DNA from 3 places in the Arthrobacter burdickii genome. Region 3 is predicted to be linked to each of the others. Evidence: predicted binding sites of a transcription regulator. Region 3 holds the regulator's gene; each other region holds the start of a gene.
What was found. The regulator LexA, encoded in region 3, represses DNA repair genes until DNA is damaged. The targets are predictions, from matches to a motif close to TCGAACANNTGTTCGA.
Positions count from the first base shown of each region.

Region 1: a site for LexA is predicted at 2,120-2,135, ahead of ruvA (Holliday junction branch migration protein RuvA). Genes of this name have one in related genera too.
Region 2: a site for LexA is predicted at 1,499-1,514, ahead of P5G52_RS09010 (HNH endonuclease signature motif containing protein). Genes of this name have one in related genera too.

Region 1 is NZ_JAROCG010000001.1:2,769,351-2,775,080, reverse strand. Features, by position in the region: gene pdxT (pyridoxal 5'-phosphate synthase glutaminase subunit PdxT) at 1-695, shown strand, start outside; gene P5G52_RS12995 (YebC/PmpR family DNA-binding transcriptional regulator) at 698-1,456, shown strand; gene ruvC (crossover junction endodeoxyribonuclease RuvC) at 1,493-2,062, shown strand; gene ruvA (Holliday junction branch migration protein RuvA) at 2,186-2,815, shown strand; gene ruvB (Holliday junction branch migration DNA helicase RuvB) at 2,812-3,927, shown strand; gene yajC (preprotein translocase subunit YajC) at 4,028-4,573, shown strand; gene secD (protein translocase subunit SecD) at 4,657-5,730, shown strand, end outside.
Region 2 is NZ_JAROCG010000001.1:1,924,788-1,930,517, reverse strand. Features, by position in the region: gene P5G52_RS09010 (HNH endonuclease signature motif containing protein) at 1-1,486, opposite strand, end outside; gene P5G52_RS09005 (PIG-L deacetylase family protein) at 1,693-2,439, opposite strand; gene P5G52_RS09000 (electron transfer flavoprotein subunit alpha/FixB family protein) at 2,446-3,390, opposite strand; gene P5G52_RS08995 (electron transfer flavoprotein subunit beta/FixA family protein) at 3,432-4,259, opposite strand; gene P5G52_RS08990 (S1C family serine protease) at 4,438-5,730, opposite strand, start outside.
Region 3 is NZ_JAROCG010000002.1:773,493-779,222, reverse strand. Features, by position in the region: gene P5G52_RS18045 (hypothetical protein) at 32-190, opposite strand; gene hisH (imidazole glycerol phosphate synthase subunit HisH) at 195-833, opposite strand; gene hisB (imidazoleglycerol-phosphate dehydratase HisB) at 830-1,447, opposite strand; gene P5G52_RS18030 (histidinol-phosphate transaminase) at 1,592-2,686, opposite strand; gene P5G52_RS18025 (LysM peptidoglycan-binding domain-containing protein) at 2,758-3,264, opposite strand; gene lexA (transcriptional repressor LexA) at 3,646-4,356, shown strand; gene P5G52_RS18015 (ATP-dependent DNA helicase) at 4,556-5,730, opposite strand, start outside.

The DNA.
Region 1 (5,730 bases), on a different contig from region 3:
TCGGCGTGCTCGCCGTGCAGGGCGACGTGCGCGAACACGTCGCCACCATCGAGTCCCTCGGCGGGCGGGCCGTTCCGGTCCGGCGGCCGTCGGAACTCCCAGCGATCGACGGCTTGATCATCCCGGGTGGCGAGTCGACCACGATCGACAAGCTGACCCGCACCTTCGGCCTGGCGGAGCCGCTGCGCGAACTCATCGCGGGCGGGCTGCCGGTGTACGGCTCCTGCGCCGGTATGATCCTGCTCTCCGACGTCATCGCGGATCCGTCCACGGACAGGCTCGGCAACCCGCAGCAGACGCTCGGCGGCCTCGACATGGTGGTGCGGCGCAACGCCTTCGGGCGCCAGCGCGAGTCGTTCGAGGCGGACCTGGACTTCCAGGGACTCGCCACCACCGGCAGCGCCGCGGGCGAGGACCCCGTGCGGGCCGTCTTCATCCGTGCGCCCTGGGTGGAGAAGGTGGGCGACGGCGTGCAGGTGCTGGCACAGGTGCCTGCCGCCGAGACGCCGCAGGCGGGCCCCCCGGCAGCTGGAGAAGCGGCTGGAGAGCACGGAGCGGAAGCCGACTTGGCGCCGGTCGCTAGAATTGTGGCAGTGCGTTCGGGGAACCTGCTGGCTACGAGTTTCCACCCGGAAGTGACGGGTGAGCGGCGGGTCCACGAATTGTTCATTCGGATGATCAGAGGAGAAGCGTAAGCATGTCGGGGCACTCTAAGTGGGCAACAACCAAGCACAAGAAGGCCGCGATCGACGCCAAGCGGGCGAAGTCCTTCGCGAAGCTGATCAAGAACATCGAAGTCGCAGCGCGCGCCGGAGGTGCCGATATCGCCGGTAACCCCGGGCTCGAACTGGCCGTCTCGAAGGCGAAGAAGACCTCCGTCCCCATCGACAACATCAACCGCGCCGTGAAGCGCGGGGCGGGCCTGCTCGGCGAGGCCGTCGACTACCAGACGATCATGTACGAGGCCCGCGGTCCCCAGGGTTCGGCCCTGCTGATCGAGTGCCTTACGGACAACAAGAACCGTGCCGCCTCCGAGGTGCGCGTCGGCATCACGCGCAACGGCGGAAGCATCGCCGATCCCGGGTCGGTGGCGTACCTGTTCGCACGCAAGGGCGTCGTCACCCTGCCGAAGAACGGCCTCACCGAGGACGAGCTGCTCATGGCCGTGCTCGACGCGGGCGCGGACGAGGTCAAGGAGTCCGACGACAGCTTCGAGATCATCTCGGAGCCGCAGGACGTCCGCGCCGTGGTCGGCGCGCTCGAGGAGGCCGGGATCGAGTACGACACCGACGAGATCGAGTTCGTGCCGTCCATGCAGGTGGACCTGGACGCCGACGGCGGCCGGAAGTTCCTTAAGCTGGTGGACGCCCTGGAGGAGCTCGACGACGTCCAGAACGTCTACTCCAACGCCAATCTCTCGGACGACGTGCTGGCCGAGCTCGAGAACGACGACTGACATCGCTCCGCTTGGGACCGCAGGGAGGGTAGCGCCGTGACCTACCGGGTCATGGGCGTGGACCCCGGCCTGACACGCTGCGGCCTCGCGGTCGTCGACATCGAGCCGAACCGGCGCTCCACGCTCGTCGCGGTCGGCGTCGTCGGCACGGAGGCGGGCCGGAGCCTCGACGAGCGGCTCCTGGTCATCTCGGAGGCCGTCGACCTGTGGCTGGACCTGCACGAACCCCAGGCCCTCGCCGTCGAGCGCGTGTTCAGCGGAACCAACATCAGTACCGTCATGGGGACCGCGCAGGCGTCCGGCGTCGTCATCGTCGCCGCGGCCCGGCGCGGCATCCCGGTGGCCCTCCACACACCCACCGAGGTCAAGGCCGCGGTCACGGGCAACGGCCAGGCGGACAAGGTGGCCGTCACGAAGATGGTGACGAAGATCCTCCGGCTCGAGACCGCGCCTCGGCCTGCCGACGCCGCGGACGCCCTGGCGCTCGCTATCACGCACGCCTGGCGCAGGGGAGTAGGGCTCCAGGGCGCTGCTGCATCCGGAGGCAGCGTGACCCCCGCGCAGCGCATCTGGGCCGAGGCGGAGGCGCGGGCGCGACGTCGCTAGCGCCGTTCCCGGTGTGGCTCCTCGCGTCCGGGGCGGGACGCCGGTACGGTTATCCATTAGAACGTATGTTCGACGCGGGCCCCGGCCCGCCGTCCCCGTCCCGCAAGTGCCTTGGAGCTCTTCATGATCAGTTCCCTGCGCGGAACAGTGACCCACGTGGGCCTGCACTCCGCCGTCATCGATGTCAACGGCTTCGGCATGCAGGTCCAAGCCACGCCGCAGACCCTCGCCGGGCTCCGCGTGGGCGAGCAGTCCACCGTCGCCACCGCGATGATCGTCCGCGAGGACTCGATGACGCTCTTCGGCTTCGAAGACGCGGACCAGCGCGAGGTCTTCGAGACCCTCCTGGCGGTCAGTGGCGTCGGCCCCCGCCTCGCCCTCGCCGTGCTGGCGGTCCACGCGCCGGACGCCATCCGGGTGGCCGCCTCCTCCGGCGACGACAAGGCCTTCAGCAAGGTGCCCGGCATCGGGCCCAAGGGAGCACGCCGCATCGTGCTCGAACTCGCCGGGAAGCTGGTCCCCCTGGAATCGGCACCGGGCGTTCCGAAGCAGACCTGGCAGGGCCAGGTGCTCACCGCCATGATGGGCCTCGGCTGGTCCGAGAGGGACGCCGGGGCAGCGATCGACGCAGCCGTCGCCGACGCGCCCGAGGTCGCGGCGACGGGTGATGTGGGCCAGATCCTGAAGCTCACGCTGCGCCGCCTCGGGCAGGACGGCGCGCGAAGCTCGGCGCGGGCGAAGGTCGGGTCATGACGGATCCACAGCCCCAGGACGCGCCGCTCGTCGCGCCGGCCGCCGATCCCGAGGACCGGGCCATCGAGGCCGCATTGCGGCCGAAGAACCTCGACGACTTCGTGGGGCAGAAGCGCGTCCGGCGGCAGCTGTCGCTCGTCCTCGAAGCCTCGCGACTGCGCGGACGCAGCGCCGACCACGTCCTCCTGTCGGGACCTCCCGGCCTCGGGAAGACGACGCTCGCCATGATCATCGCCGCGGAGATGAACGCACCGCTGCGCATCTCCTCCGGTCCCGCGATCCAGCACGCCGGCGACCTCGCCGCGATCCTCTCGTCCCTGACCGACGGGGAGGTGCTCTTCCTCGACGAGATCCACCGCATGTCCCGGCCGGCCGAGGAGATGCTCTACATGGCCATGGAGGATTTCCGGGTGGACATCATCGTCGGCAAGGGGCCCGGTGCCACGGCCATCCCGCTGGAACTGCCGCCCTTCACCCTCGTGGGTGCCACCACGCGCGCGGGACTGCTGCCCGGCCCGCTCCGGGACCGCTTCGGCTTCACCGGCCACCTCGAGTTCTACTCGACCGAGGAACTCGAGCTGGTGCTCCGGCGGTCGGCGATGCTCATGGACATGAAGGTGAACTCGGCGGCATTCGCCGAGATCGCCGGCCGCTCGAGGGGAACGCCCCGTATCGCCAACCGGCTGCTGCGGCGGGTCCGGGACTGGGCGCTCGTGCACGGCATCGACCTGATCGATGCGCGCTCGGCAAGCGCGGCGCTCGACATGTACGAAGTGGATGCGCGGGGACTCGACCGGCTGGACCGCTCCGTCCTCACCGCCCTCATCACCAAGTTCAACGGAGGTCCCGTGGGTCTCTCGACGCTGGCGATCGCCGTGGGGGAGGAGCCCGAGACGGTCGAGACCGTCGCCGAGCCCTACCTGGTGCGCGAGGGCATGCTCGGACGGACGCCGCGCGGGAGGATCGCGACGGCGGCCGCGTGGAGGCACCTCGGCCTCGAGATGCCCGAGACCGTCGCCGCAGCCATGCCGGAGGACCTGTTCTCCGTGGCGCCCGAGGACCTGCTCGGCAGCGAATCGGGCCTTGACAGCTGGGCCCGGCCGGACTCCTGACGCGGGATCGCCCAGCTTTCCCCTTTACACTGGTGTCTTCTAATGTGTGCCGGGGCACAGTCCTGCCGCCCACTCCCAGTCCCAGGAACGGAAATTCCCAGTGTTCGCACATGTAGTTGCCCAGACCGCCTCCGGAGATGCTCCTCCCTTCGACATCTTCTCCCTCCTCCTGCCGCTGGCGCTGGCTTTCCTGATCTTCACCATGTTCCGGCGCCAGCGAAAGGCGCAGAAGCAGGTGAAGGAGATGCGGACGAGCATGGAACCGGGTACCGAGGTCATGACGCAGTTCGGGCTCTTCGGCACGATCGTCTCGATCGACCAGGAGAACAACAAGGCAGTCCTCGAGCTGTCTCCGGGCAACCTGGCCACCGTGCATACCCAGGCCCTGTCCAAGGTCGTCGAGCAGGAGCGCGTCGACGACACCCGCGAGGAAGCCCTTCCGGGGACGCCGGTCGCGGAGGACACGTCCTCGATCGACGCCGTCGACCGCACCCCGTCCGCCGGTTCCACCGCCGCGGGAACCGCGGGTACCACCTCGGGCGTTGAGACGCCGGAGGAGACCCTCGAGCGGCTGAACAGGCAGTCCGCCCAGGAAAGCCGCGACTCGCGGGATCCCCGCGACCCCAAAGCGAACCCAGACAACTAACATTCCCAAGGCGTCGGTCCTCGCACCGCGCCTGTCAGAATCACCGCGGCCACGAGCCGCGCCACGAAATAAGGACACCCACCATGCCTCGTACCGGTCCCGGGACGGCAGCCAAGCGGACACTAGTCTGGCTGGGCGCATTGACAGCACTGCTCGCAATCCTGCTGGGAGCGGGTTCCTACTGGAGCACCGCGAGCTGGAGCCCCCGACTGGCCCTCGACCTCGAGGGTGGGACGCAGATGATCCTCGCCCCCCGCGTCCAGGGCGGCAGTGAGATCACTCCCGAACAGCTCGACCAGGCGGTGGAGATCATCCGACAGCGCGTGGACGGCTCCGGCGTCGCCGAAGCCGAGATCAACACGCAGTCCGGGCAGAACGTCATCGTGTCCCTCCCCGGGACACCGGACCCCCAGACCCGTGACCTGATCCAAGCATCGGCCCAGATGGAATTCCGGCCCGTGCTCGCGGGTGGCCCCGGACAGGCGGCAGCGGCGGAGACTCCGACGCCCGACGACCAGCTTCCCAAGCCGGCTGCGGAGCCGAAGGACGCCAGTGACCCGAACTGGATCACGCCCGAGCTCTACAAGCAGTTCGAGGCCCTGGACTGCCTCGATCCGGCGGCCCTCGAGCCTGCCGAGGAACCGGCTCCGGCCGACAAGCCCATGGTCGCGTGCGAACCCGACACGCAGGGCAAGTACATCCTCGGCCCCGTCGAGGTCCCGGGCACGGACATCTCCACCGCGAGCTACGGGCTGCAGCGCAGCCCGCAGGGCCAGGCACTCAACACCTGGGCCGTGAACATCGACTTCAACGACGAGGGCACCAAGACCTTCCGCGAAGTGACCGAGCGCCTCTACGCGATCGGCACCGGTGATCCGCGCAACCAGTTCGCCATCGTGCTGGACGGCCGGATCGTCTCGGCGCCGACCACCAATGCGGTCATCGCGGACGGCAACCCCCAGATCAGCGGAAACTTCACGGAGGAATCCGCCGCGGCCCTGTCCGAGCAGCTCAAGTACGGCGCCCTGCCCATCAGCTTCGAGATCCAGAGCGAACAGCAGATCTCCGCGACCCTGGGAGCGGACCAGCTCCGGCTCGGACTCGTCGCGGGCCTCATCGGGCTCCTGCTGGTCGCCGTGTACTCGATGTTCCAGTAC
Region 2 (5,730 bases), on a different contig from region 3:
GGGCTCTCCCGAGGTCCAGGACCTGGCCCGCCCCGCCGAGGACGACCGGGATGATGTCCGCGTCGCAGGCGATCCGCCGGATGCTCCTGGCGCTGACCTGCCCGGCGAAGACCGCCTGCCCCGGACGCTGCCCCGGACGCTGGCCCGGCCGCTGACCTGCCCGCTGACCTGCCCGCTGGGTCCGTCCGGTGAGAACCTGGGCGAGGTCCTGGGTCTGGCCGAGGAGGTCCTGGTAGTGGATGGTGACCATCACCTGGGGTCGGTGACCGCCGGTGGCGGGAAGACCGGTCGTGCTTAGAGCGATCCGGCAGGCGCCGACCAGTCCTTCCAGCAGCAGCTGGGCCCTCGTCGGACCCTCCGGATCACCGAACACCCCCGGGCCTGTGCCTGAGCCCGTGCCTGATCCCGCACCCCAGCCTGAGCCTCTGCCTGATGCGTCGTCTGAGTCTGATCCGGTGTCGCTCTCTGCAGCACCGGCGGCACCGGCGGCACCCGCACCGTTGGTGTGGCCGGGGAGCGCCCTGGGATTCGTGGCGGTGTTCATGACGGTGGCGAGGTGTTCGAACTGCTCGTCGGTGGCACCGATTTCCAGCACGTGCAGTCCGTGGCGCCGGCCCTTGAGGAACACGCCCTGGCGTGCCCGGAGCACTTTCTCCGATGGTTCCTGCCCGTCCTGATCCAGGACACCCTCCCACCGGTGGGCCAGGACCCGCAGGATGTCCTCGTCGGACTCCACCGCCTGCCGGGTCAGGTTCTCCTCCATCGACTCGACCTGCTCCGGAGTCGCGAAGGACTGCACCCGGTGCACGGCCTGGGAGACGATCGTCGCGGCCCGACCACTGACCAGGGCCGCCTGCGCCGCCGCGCCGAGGGTTCCCAGCCGGGCCGGCAGTGCCGCGCCCGTCGGGGACATCCGCGGCAGCACCAGCTCGGCCAGGGCCAGCCGGCGCCGGGCCTCGGCACGGCTGATCCCGAGGGTGCCGCGGAGGAAGTCCGCGCAATCCCGAAACCCATCCGCTGCTGCCCCCGCCCCAGCACCCCGCGTGGACGACAGGGCGCCGTCACGGTCGGGCAATGCGGCGTCCGAGGAAGCGGCGCCCGAGGTCCCCCAGGTACCAGGGGTGCCGGACCATGCCGCATCGAAGGAGGCGGTGCCCGAGGAAGCGGTGCTGGAACCGGCTGGAGCCGGGGCCTCGACACGGATAGCCTGTTCCGCCCGGGCCAGAAGCGATGCGGTCCCGGACGTACTGCCCGGTTCAGGCTCTTCGACCCGGTAGTGCTCTTCGGCCAAGCGTGCGGCGAGGACCTGCAGGTGATCCACGATCCTCGAGGCCTGTTCGACGTCGACGATGAGCTGCAGCGCCTCCGACCGGGACAGCACACGGCCCTGCAGGCTCACCTCCCGGGCACACTCCGTCAACACACCGCACGCCGACTCGACTAAAGACGGGGTCTGCGCGGAGCGCTCGATCGGGGCGATAGTCATACCCCAAATTTATCGAACACACGTACTACTCCAGTGTCCTCGGGAGCGTATGTGGACAACTAAGGACCCTCCTCATCCACACACAAACCGGGGTGTGGACCCACCTCCCCTGAAGACAGCATGACCCCGCCGACTCCACCCGCCTACGCCGCGCGGACAGGACCGGCTGGCTTCTCACCGCGGAACCAACGCCTGTCCCAGTACCGCTAGAAGCCCGCGATGGTCTCATCCGTGTTGATACCGACAACATGGAAGGACTCGGCACTGCGTCCTTCGGGCAGTCCGCCGCGCCGGGCGTTGTCCCGCAGGATGGCCCGAACCCTCGACTGCATTCGCTCGACGTCGGGATGCTGGCTGCGGTGCGCGGTGATGGCCGCGATCTTCCGGTCCTCCGACCCTGTCACGTCGACGTAGCGGTTCTCGAGGTGGGCCGGTCCCCCGTAGAACCACAGCCAGGGAACCCGGAAACTCCTGAGCCCCGCCGCCTCGAGTTCGGGATAGGCGAAGGGGTTCTCCACAGCCGGGTAGATGGCCCTCGTGACAGCCTCCCCACAAGCGAGGTGGTCCGGGTGGCTCTTCTGGATCCGATCCCAGCTCCGTTCCGGGTGCATCGACACCACGATGTCCGGACGGACCTCCCGCATCCGGCGCACGATTTGGCGGATCACGTCGTCCGTCGGCTCGAGGTAGCCGTCCGGCTCCCCCAGGAAGGTGACATCGCTGACGCCGACGATTTCCGCCGCGGCACGCTGCTCCGCGCGGCGGAGGGAAGCGATACCCGGCCGGTCCTCGTCGGAGAACCCGCCGGCGTCACCGTCGGTCAGGATGCAATAGCTGACGGACGTACCAGCGGCGGTCCATCCGGCAATGGTGGCAGCTGCTCCGAAGTCGATGTCGTCGGGGTGCGCGGCGAAGACCAGTACGCGTTCGGGAGCGGATCCCAGGCCATCCATCACGTCCTACAGGCCGCGCTTCCGGATTTCCTCGGTGGCTTGGGGCAGCACCGTGAACAGGTCTCCGACGATGCCGAAGTCGGCGATCTCGAAGACGGGAGAGTCGGCGTCCTTGTTGATCGCGACGATCACCCTGGACGTCTGCATCCCTGCTTTCTGCTGAATGGCCCCCGAGATCCCGGCCGAGATGTACAGCTGCGGCGACACCGTCTTGCCCGTCTGTCCGATTTGTGCCGAGTGCTCGATCCAGCCCGCGTCGGTCGCAGCCCTCGACGCTCCGACAGCACCGCCGAGCGCATCGGCCAGCTCCTCCAGCGGCCCGAAGTTTCCATCGACGCCGCGGCCGCCTGCGACGATGACCCGTGCCTCGGTCAGTTCGGGCCTGCCGCTGACCGGCTTCTCGACACGGCCGGTGACGCGCGCTGCGGCCGGCGGCAGCTCGACGGGGATCCGTACCTCACGCGGCGACGACGGAAGGCCCGCTTCGACTGCCTCCACGCTGTTGGGTTTGATCGTGAGGATCGGGACGCCGGTCGTCACGCGACAGTCGACCGTGTAGGAGCCTGCGAAATCCGACTTCGTGGCCGTAAGGTCACTGCTGAGACCGACGACGTCCGTGATCACGCCGGACTCGAGCCGGACCCCTGCCCGCGCCGCGATCTCCTTCGCCTCGTAGGAGTTGCCCAGCAGGACGATGTCCGCGCCGGCCGCGCGGACGGCGCCCGCAAGGAACGCGGCCTTGCCTGCCACGAGCACCTCGGAGACGGCGGCGTCGGGCCGGTAGACCTCCTGCACACCGTACGACCCGACGCCGTCGAGGTACGCCGGGTCCGCGTCGTCAGCGAGGGCGACGGCGACTTCGCCGAGGGAAGCACCCAGCGAGAGGAGCTCCCTCTCGCTCTTGGCGAGGCTGGCTCCGGGATGGTCCAGGAATACGAGGACGGTAGTCATGGGAAGAGTCTCCTGCAACGGTTGGTGCGGCGAAGGACGGACTAGAGGAGTTTCTGTCCCGCGAGGAAGTCGACGAGCCGGATACCGGCGTCGCCCTCGTCGGTGATGACGATCCCCTGGCTGCGCGGCGGCCTCGGGGCTGCCGCCTCGATCCTCGTCCAGGACCCGGCGAAGCCGACCTGATCGGGCTGAAGCCCCACATCGGCGAGCGAAAGGACCTGGATCTGCTTCTTCTTGGCCGCCATGATGCCCTTGAAGTTCGGATACCGGGGCTCGTTGATCTGGTCCGTCACGGATACCAGCGCCGGCAGGGGCGCTTCGATGGTCTCGGCGAAGGTGTCGTTGTCGCGGCGCGCGGCGAGCTTCCAGCCGCTGTCCTCACGCGTCAGGTCGAGCGACGCCGCGAAGGTCACCTGGGGCAGGGCGAGCCGCTCGGCGAGCTGCGCAGGGACCAGGGAGGTCTCACCGTCCGTGGACGCCATGCCCGTGAGGACGAGGTCGAACGGTCCGGCGTGCTGCAGGAGGGCGGCGAGGGCCCTGGAGGTGGCCGAGGCGTCGGATCCGCGGAGCGCCTCGTCCGTGAGGTGCACTCCGTCATGGGCGCCGATCTGGAGGGACTTCTTGACCGCGCCGACCGCAGCCGCGGGGCCCATCGTAATGGCTGTGACGCGATGGCCGGCCGCCGCTCCCCCATGGGCTTCGACGAGCTGGAGGGCCGCTTCGAGCGCGTACTCGTCCAGTTCTGAGAGGATGCTCTCGGCGCGTACCGTCGTCAGGTCATCGCTGCTGATGTGGCGGTCGAACTGAGCATCAGGAACATGCTTCACGAGGACCGCGATGCGCAGTCCGGGAGCTGGAGCCTCGTCCATTGATGACCTTCCTCGTTCGGGGATCTTCCCATCGACTAGCTAACCATAGGTGACGTCGGCGTCCGCCCGGCGCCGCCGCCGTCGTCCTGCTCCCGGCCCGTGAAGCGATCGAGGCGGTCCCGGATCCGGGACCGCCTCGATCGCGTTGTTCGCCTGCATGCAGACCTGCCGGGTCGACCTACGGGGTCGGCGCCTGCGCGAGCGTGACCTCGACGGTGCGGGAGTCTCCTCCGCGCGTGATCTCCACCGGGACCTGCTGTCCCACCGTCTGGAACCGCACCGCAGCCGTCAGGGACTCCGGGTCGCTGACGGTGAAGTTCCCCACCTTGGTGATGACGTCTCCCACCTGCAGCGCGGCGTCCTCCGCGGGTGAATCCGGCTCCACCGACTCGACGAGCGCGCCGGACGAGAAGGTGGACGTGCTCTGGGATCCGTCGCCTGCGGCCGGCGTGACGCTGACCCCCAGGAACCCGTGGGTCGCCTCACCGTTCGCGATGATCTCCTTCGCGATGCGGTCCGCATAGTTGATCGGGATCGAGAAACCCACTCCGATGTTGCCGGTGGACTCGCCGGAACCGGCCGATGCGATGGCCACGTTCACACCGATGATCTTTCCGTCCGCGTCCACGAGGGCACCGCCCGAGTTGCCCTGGTTGATCGCGGCGTCGGTCTGGATGACGTTGAGGTAGATCGAGCCCTGTGCCTGCGTCTGCTGCGACCCGGATCCGCCCGGCGGCAGGAAGTTGAAGCCTTCGCCGTCCTGGGACTCGGTGCTGTCCGACGAATCCTCCGGCACTGCCGAGGACGCCACGCTGATGGTCCTGTTCAGGGTGGAGACAATGCCGTCTGTGACCGTTCCGCTCAGTCCGAGCGGAGCACCGATCGCGATCGCGGTGTCACCGACATTCAACTCGTCGGAGTTCCCGAGGGTTGCCGCGGTCAGGTCGGGGGCATCGATCTTGACCACCGCGAGATCACTCAGGGGATCCGTTCCGACCACCGTGGCCGGGAAGACGCGTCCGTCATTGAGCTTGACCTCGACGGTCGGGTCCGAGACTTGCCCGCCCAGGGTGACGACGTGGGTGTTCGTGAGGATGTGACCGTCCGTGTCGAGGATGATTCCCGATCCGGAGCCGCTGGCGCTGCCGCCGCTGACGGCGATCGTGACGACGCTCGGCGAGGCCGTCACTGCAGCCCCCGTGATCGTGTTGACGTCCTCGGTGTTGTTCACCACGATCGACTCGGGTGCGCCCTGCGATGTACTGGCGGGCGAGTTGTCATCGAGCGCGTTGTAACCGGCCGTCGCCACGCCGCCGCCGATGAGCCCGGCAACGAGGACTCCTGCGGCGAAGGTCGCGAGCCCCACGCGCTTGCGGTCCCTGGTCCCCGCTCGTCCGCCCGCATGCTGCGGGGCCGACGGGTAGCTGCCGCTCTGTCCGCCGTAGAAGGGCTGGTGCCCCGCATAGGCAGG
Region 3 (5,730 bases):
CTGGTTCGGGGCGGTCTGGTGCGGGATCCGGCTAGTCGCCGGGAAGGGTGAACAGGTAGGCGGCGAGCAGCGAGAGAGCGGCCAGCACCAGGAACGCGATCCACACCCAGCGGGGGAAGTCCTGGCTGCGCAGGGAGAACGCCCCACCGATGAGGAGGCCTGCGGCTCCCATGAGCACGAGGCTCAGCATCCGCTCACCGGAGTCCTTCGATCCAGTTCCTCAGCAGCTGCGCTCCCGCGTCGCCGGACTTCTCCGGGTGGAACTGGGTGGCGCTGAGCGGGCCGTTCTCGACAGCGGCGATGAAGGGGCCTCCGTGGTCGGACCAGGTGACCTGCGGCGGCTTCATGGCCGGCTGGGTCACGTCGAAGGACCAGTCCTGGACTCCATAGGAGTGCACGAAGTAGAAACGCTGGTCCCCGATGCCGTCGAAGAGGACGGAGTCCTCCGGTGGCTCCACCGTGTTCCAGCCCATGTGCGGCACGACGTCGGCCTTCAGCCGCTCGACGGTCCCGGGCCACTCGCCCATGCCCGGCGTGCGCACACCGTGCTCCACGCCCTCGTCGAACAGCACCTGCAGTCCGACGCAGATCCCGAGGACAGGGCGGCCGCCCGCCACGCGCCGCCCGATCATGCGCAGCGCGTCGACGTCCTTCAGCCCCTTCATCACGGCGGCGAACGCACCGACGCCGGGTACGAGCAGTCCGTCCGCGGTGAGGACGTCGTCGGGCTTGGCGCTGAGAACGACCTCCGCGCCGACGTGCTCGAGCGCGCGGACGACGGAGCGGACGTTGCCCGATCCGTAGTCGAGCACGGTGACGGTACGCGCGGTCATAGCGCTCCCTTCGTGGACGGGATGCCCTCGACCCGGGGGTCGGGCTCCACGGCCGCACGCAGCGCGCGGGCCAGGGCCTTGAACTGGGCTTCGACGATGTGGTGCGGGTCCCGTCCCGCGATCACGGTGACGTGGAGGCAGATCTGTGCGTGCAGGGCGATGGCCTCCAGCACGTGGCGGGTCAGGGACCCAGTGAAGTGCCCGCCGATGAGGTGGTATTCCTGCCCAGCGGGCTCGCCGCCGTGTACGAGGAACGGACGGCCGGAGATGTCGACGACGGCGTTGGCCAGGGCCTCGTCCAGCGGGACGGTCGCCTCGCCGAAGCGCCGGATGCCGGCCTTGGTGCCCAACGCGAGCCGGAGGGCCTCGCCGATCGCTATGGCCGTGTCCTCGACGGTGTGGTGGACGTCGATGTGCGTGTCGCCGGAGGACTTGATCGTCAGGTCGATCAGCGAGTGCTTCGACAGCGCCGTGAGCATGTGGTCGTAGAAGGGCACCGTGGTGTCGATCGACGAGGCACCGGTGCCGTCGAGGTCGAGTTCCACGAGGACACTGGACTCGCTCGTGACGCGCTCGATGCGGGCCGTGCGGCCGCGGGCGGCATCAACTGTCATTGCATTCCTTCTGTGCGCTTCCGGGCTTGCCGGACGCTGATCGACGGGCGGGGCGACGCGGGGTCGCGGGTGGTCCCTGCACTCCAAGTCTAGGAGAACAGCACCCGGCGCCGGTGCGGGGAGCCCTGCAGGGAAAGGGACGTGCTACAGCAGTTTCCTCAACGCAGTGAGGAACACCGTGGTCTCCTGCTCTGTTCCTGCGGTGACCCGCAGGGACCCCGGGATGCCGACGTCACGGATGAGCACGCCCGCCTCCAGCAGTCCCTCCCACACCCGGTGGGGGTCGTCGAGGCCGGAGAAGAAGACGAAGTTGGCGTCCGAAGGGGCCGGGGTGAGCCCGAGCTCGCCGAGCTCCCGCACGATGCGGTCCCGCTGCACCTTGATCGCCTCGACGTTGGACAGCAACGTGTCCGCGTGGGTGAGGGCCGCGTTGGCCGCCGCCTGCGTGATGGCGGAGAGGTGGTACGGGAGGCGGACCAGCCGCAGGGCATCGGTGACCTCCGGCGCGGCGGCGAGGTAACCGATCCTCGCCCCCGCCAGGGCGAAAGCCTTGCTCATCGTGCGCGACACGAGGAGCCGCGGGCGCCCGGGGAGCAGCGTGAGGGCGCTCGGCGTCCCCTGGTGCGCGAACTCGCCATAGGCCTCGTCGACGATGATGATGGCCCGCGCAACCTCGCCGGCCTCGTAGGCCGCCTCGATCACGTCGAGGCCGAGGGCGGTGCCCGTCGGATTGTTCGGTGAACACAGGAAGACGATGTTCGCGGCCGAGTCCCGGACGGCGCGCGCGGTCGCCTCGGCCGTCAGGGAGTACGCGGACCCGCGCTCGGCCGTCACGTACCGCGTGCCCGTGCCGCTGGCCAGCAGCGGGTACATGGAGTAGGTGGGAGGGAACCCGAGCGCGGTACGCCCGGGTCCACCGAAAGCCTGGAGTACCTGCTGGAGCACTTCATTGGAACCGTTTGCAGCCCAGACCTGGTCAGGTGTCAGTCCGTGACCCAGGTAGTCGGCGAGGTTCTTCCGCAGCTCGCTGAACTCGCGGTCCGGGTAGCGGTTGAGGCCCTGCGTCGCCTCCGCCACCGCGGCGACGATGGCGGCGTGGACGTCGGCAGGGACGCCGTGGGTGTTCTCGTTGACGTTCAGCAGGATGGGTACGTCCAGCTGCGGGGCGCCGTACGGGTGCAACCCGACGAGGTCATCACGCAGGGGAAGGTTCGCTAGGGCGTCGACGGAGGATGGCACCCTTCGAGTTTAAGGGATGCTCACTGTCTCAGCTAATGCGTCACCGGTGCCACGTGAGTCATTCCGCCCGGCTATCGCCCGGCGGGCACCGCGATACTCTGCCCTGCCCGGACGAGGGAGGTGTGCAGGTCGTTGAGTTCCACGATCTCCGCCACGACGTCACGCGGGTCGCGCTCCGGGGCGTACTGGACGGCGAGGTCCCACAGCGTCTCCCCCGCGGCCACACTCACCTCGACCGTCGACGAGGTCGCGGGAGCCGACTCCCCGGCCTTCGCCTGGGAGGTCAGGAAGGCACCCAGGAGGATCAGGGCGGCGACGCCCAGCGCGATCGGCAGGCCGACCAGCAGCAGGCGTCCGCGTCGCGTCAGGGTCAGGGCGTGCGCCGCACTCCGCTGCGTGGAGGTGCGGGACGCATCCGGCTGCACGGACGCCGACCGCATGAAACTGGACGCCGATCGGAGGGACGGTGCGGAGGTGGAGCGAGGGGTGGTAGGGACGAGCCGGAGGCGGGCCTCCGAACGAACGGGCGCCAGTGCCCACAGCGCGGTGCTGCCATGCAGTGCCGGTGCTTCAGCCATTGCCTTACCTCTTTCCCTTCGAATGTCCTGCTCGAACAATCCGTTCGATTCGAACACGCGTTCTAATTCAACGACCCCTATTTCTAGCACTCAGGGACGACCGTTGTCGAGACTCGCTCGAACATATGTTTGATAAGTGCGCCTGTCTGTCCTAGCGTGAACAGGACAGGACATCACCGGCGGAAGCTCCCGCTCAGGGCAGTCAAGCCGGTGGTGTATCTCAGACAACCATCCGCCTCTGACAGAAAGCCCCCGGGGCGATCGGGAGCCGGCAGGCGGACAACATGGGATCTGCAGTCCCAGGCGAAAGGCACAACAGTGGCGGAATCAACACCGGCAGCCCGGCAGGAATCGAACACCGCCGACGTTCCGACCGACGCCGTGCCCATCTCGGCGGGCCGTGGACGCCCGCGCGGCCGCTCGGCGTCGAAGGGACTCACCGCGCGCCAGCTGACGATCCTCGAGACCATCCAGCGGTCGATCGCCGACAAGGGCTACCCGCCGTCGATGCGGGAGATCGGCGACACGGTCGGCCTGGCGAGCCTCTCCAGCGTGACCCATCAGCTGTCGCAGCTCGAGCGCCTCGGGTACCTGCGGCGCGACCCGAAGCGCCCGCGGGCCATGGAGGTACTGCTGCCGCTGACGCTCGCCTCCGAAGCGGCTCCGAGCGAGGACGGCTCGTCCTCGGACCGCAAGGCCGGACACCAGATCGCCGTGGACACCGCCCTCGTGCCGCTGGTCGGCCGCATCGCCGCAGGTGGGCCGATCCTCGCGGACCAGGTCGTCGAGGACGTCATGCCCCTGCCGCGACAGCTCGTCGGGCACGGCGACCTCTTCATGCTTCGAGTCTCCGGGGACTCCATGGTGGATGCCGCCATCTGCGACGGCGACTGGGTGGTCGTCCGGCGCCAGCAGAGCGCCCAGAACGGTGACATCGTGGCGGCACTGCTCGACGACGAGGCGACCGTGAAGACCTTCCGACAGCGCGACGGCCACACCTGGCTCCTGCCGCAGAACACCCGCTACGAGCCGATCCTCGGCGACCACGCCAGCATCATGGGCAAGGTCGTCTCGGTGATGCGCGCCCTCTAGCTCCCTCTAGCGCCCTCAGTGCCCGCCGAGGTCCGCCGGGGTCCACCGAGGTCCGCCGGGGCCCACCGAGGTCCGCCGGGGCCCACCGAGGTCCGCCGGGGCCCGCCCGCAGAGAACCCTGACGGGCGCGCCTGCGGGAACACCCGCCGGGAACGTACGCAGGGCCGCCCGGCTCGAAGACGTGCGGCCCTGCCGGACCTCAGCGGCCCGAGAGCCGCTCGAGGATGCCGGTGACCGTCGTCCTGTCCGTCGTCGCCCAGAAGGGCGGCAGTGCCGCCCTGAGGAAGCCGCCGTAGCGGGCGGTGGCGAGGCGGCTGTCGAGGACGGCGACGACGCCGCGGTCGCCCGTCGCGCGGATCAGGCGTCCCGCGCCCTGCGCGAGCCGCACCGCCGCATGCGTAGCGGACACGCTCATGAAGCCGTTGCCTCCATTGCGCGCGACGGCCCTCGTCCGGGCCGTCATGAGCGGATCGTCCGGGCGCGGGAACGGGATGCGGTCGATGACGACCAGACGGCATGACGAGCCCGGCACGTCGACGCCCTGCCACAGGGACATCGTCCCGAACAGGCAGGTGTCCGGTTCGTCGGTGAACTGCGTCACGAGGGCGTTGAGCGAGGACTCACCCTGGCACAGGATCTCGAAGTCGACCCTGGGCCGCAGGGCCTCCGCCGCTTCCTCGGCAGCCCGTTTGGAGGAGAAGAGACCGAGCGCTCCCCCGCGCGACGCCGTGAGGAGCGTCAGGAGTTCCTCCAGTTGCGCGTCCGAGGTGCCTCGTTCGGGTTTGGGGAGATCCTTCGCCACGTAGAGGACACCCTGGCGCGGATAGTCGAACGGACTGCCGACGTCGACGCCGGTCCAGGCGGGGGCGCCGGGCCCGCTCAGCCCCAGCGATCCCGCGACGGGCCCGAACTCGGAGCCGATCGCGAGGGTCGCCGACGTGAGGATCACGGTGTGGTCCTCGAACAAGCCCTCGCGCAGCCTGCCCGCGACGGAGAGCGGCGCGACGTTCAGCGTCGCGGGCGCGCTCTCGTCCGGCTGGGCGTACCCGGAGCCCGGTGTGAACGTGCTCGGGCGCGAGGCCCACACGACCTCGTTGAGATCGGCGGCGGCGAGGATCCGCTCCGCGAGCTCGAAGACCAGCGTCGTCCGGGAGCGGGCGACCTGCCGGCCGCCGTCGGCGTCGGCCTCGGATTTGCCGTCCGTCTTCGTGTCGGAGAGTGCGGCGCGTGCCGCGTCCCGCACCTGCGCCAGGGCCTGCTCGAGGTCGTCCGGCAGGCCGCCGGGCAGCAGCCCGGACGGGACGAGCTCTGACGCGGCCTCGAAGGCGTCGGCAGCGGTATCGAGGGAGGCGGTGCCGACGGATGCATGGCGGC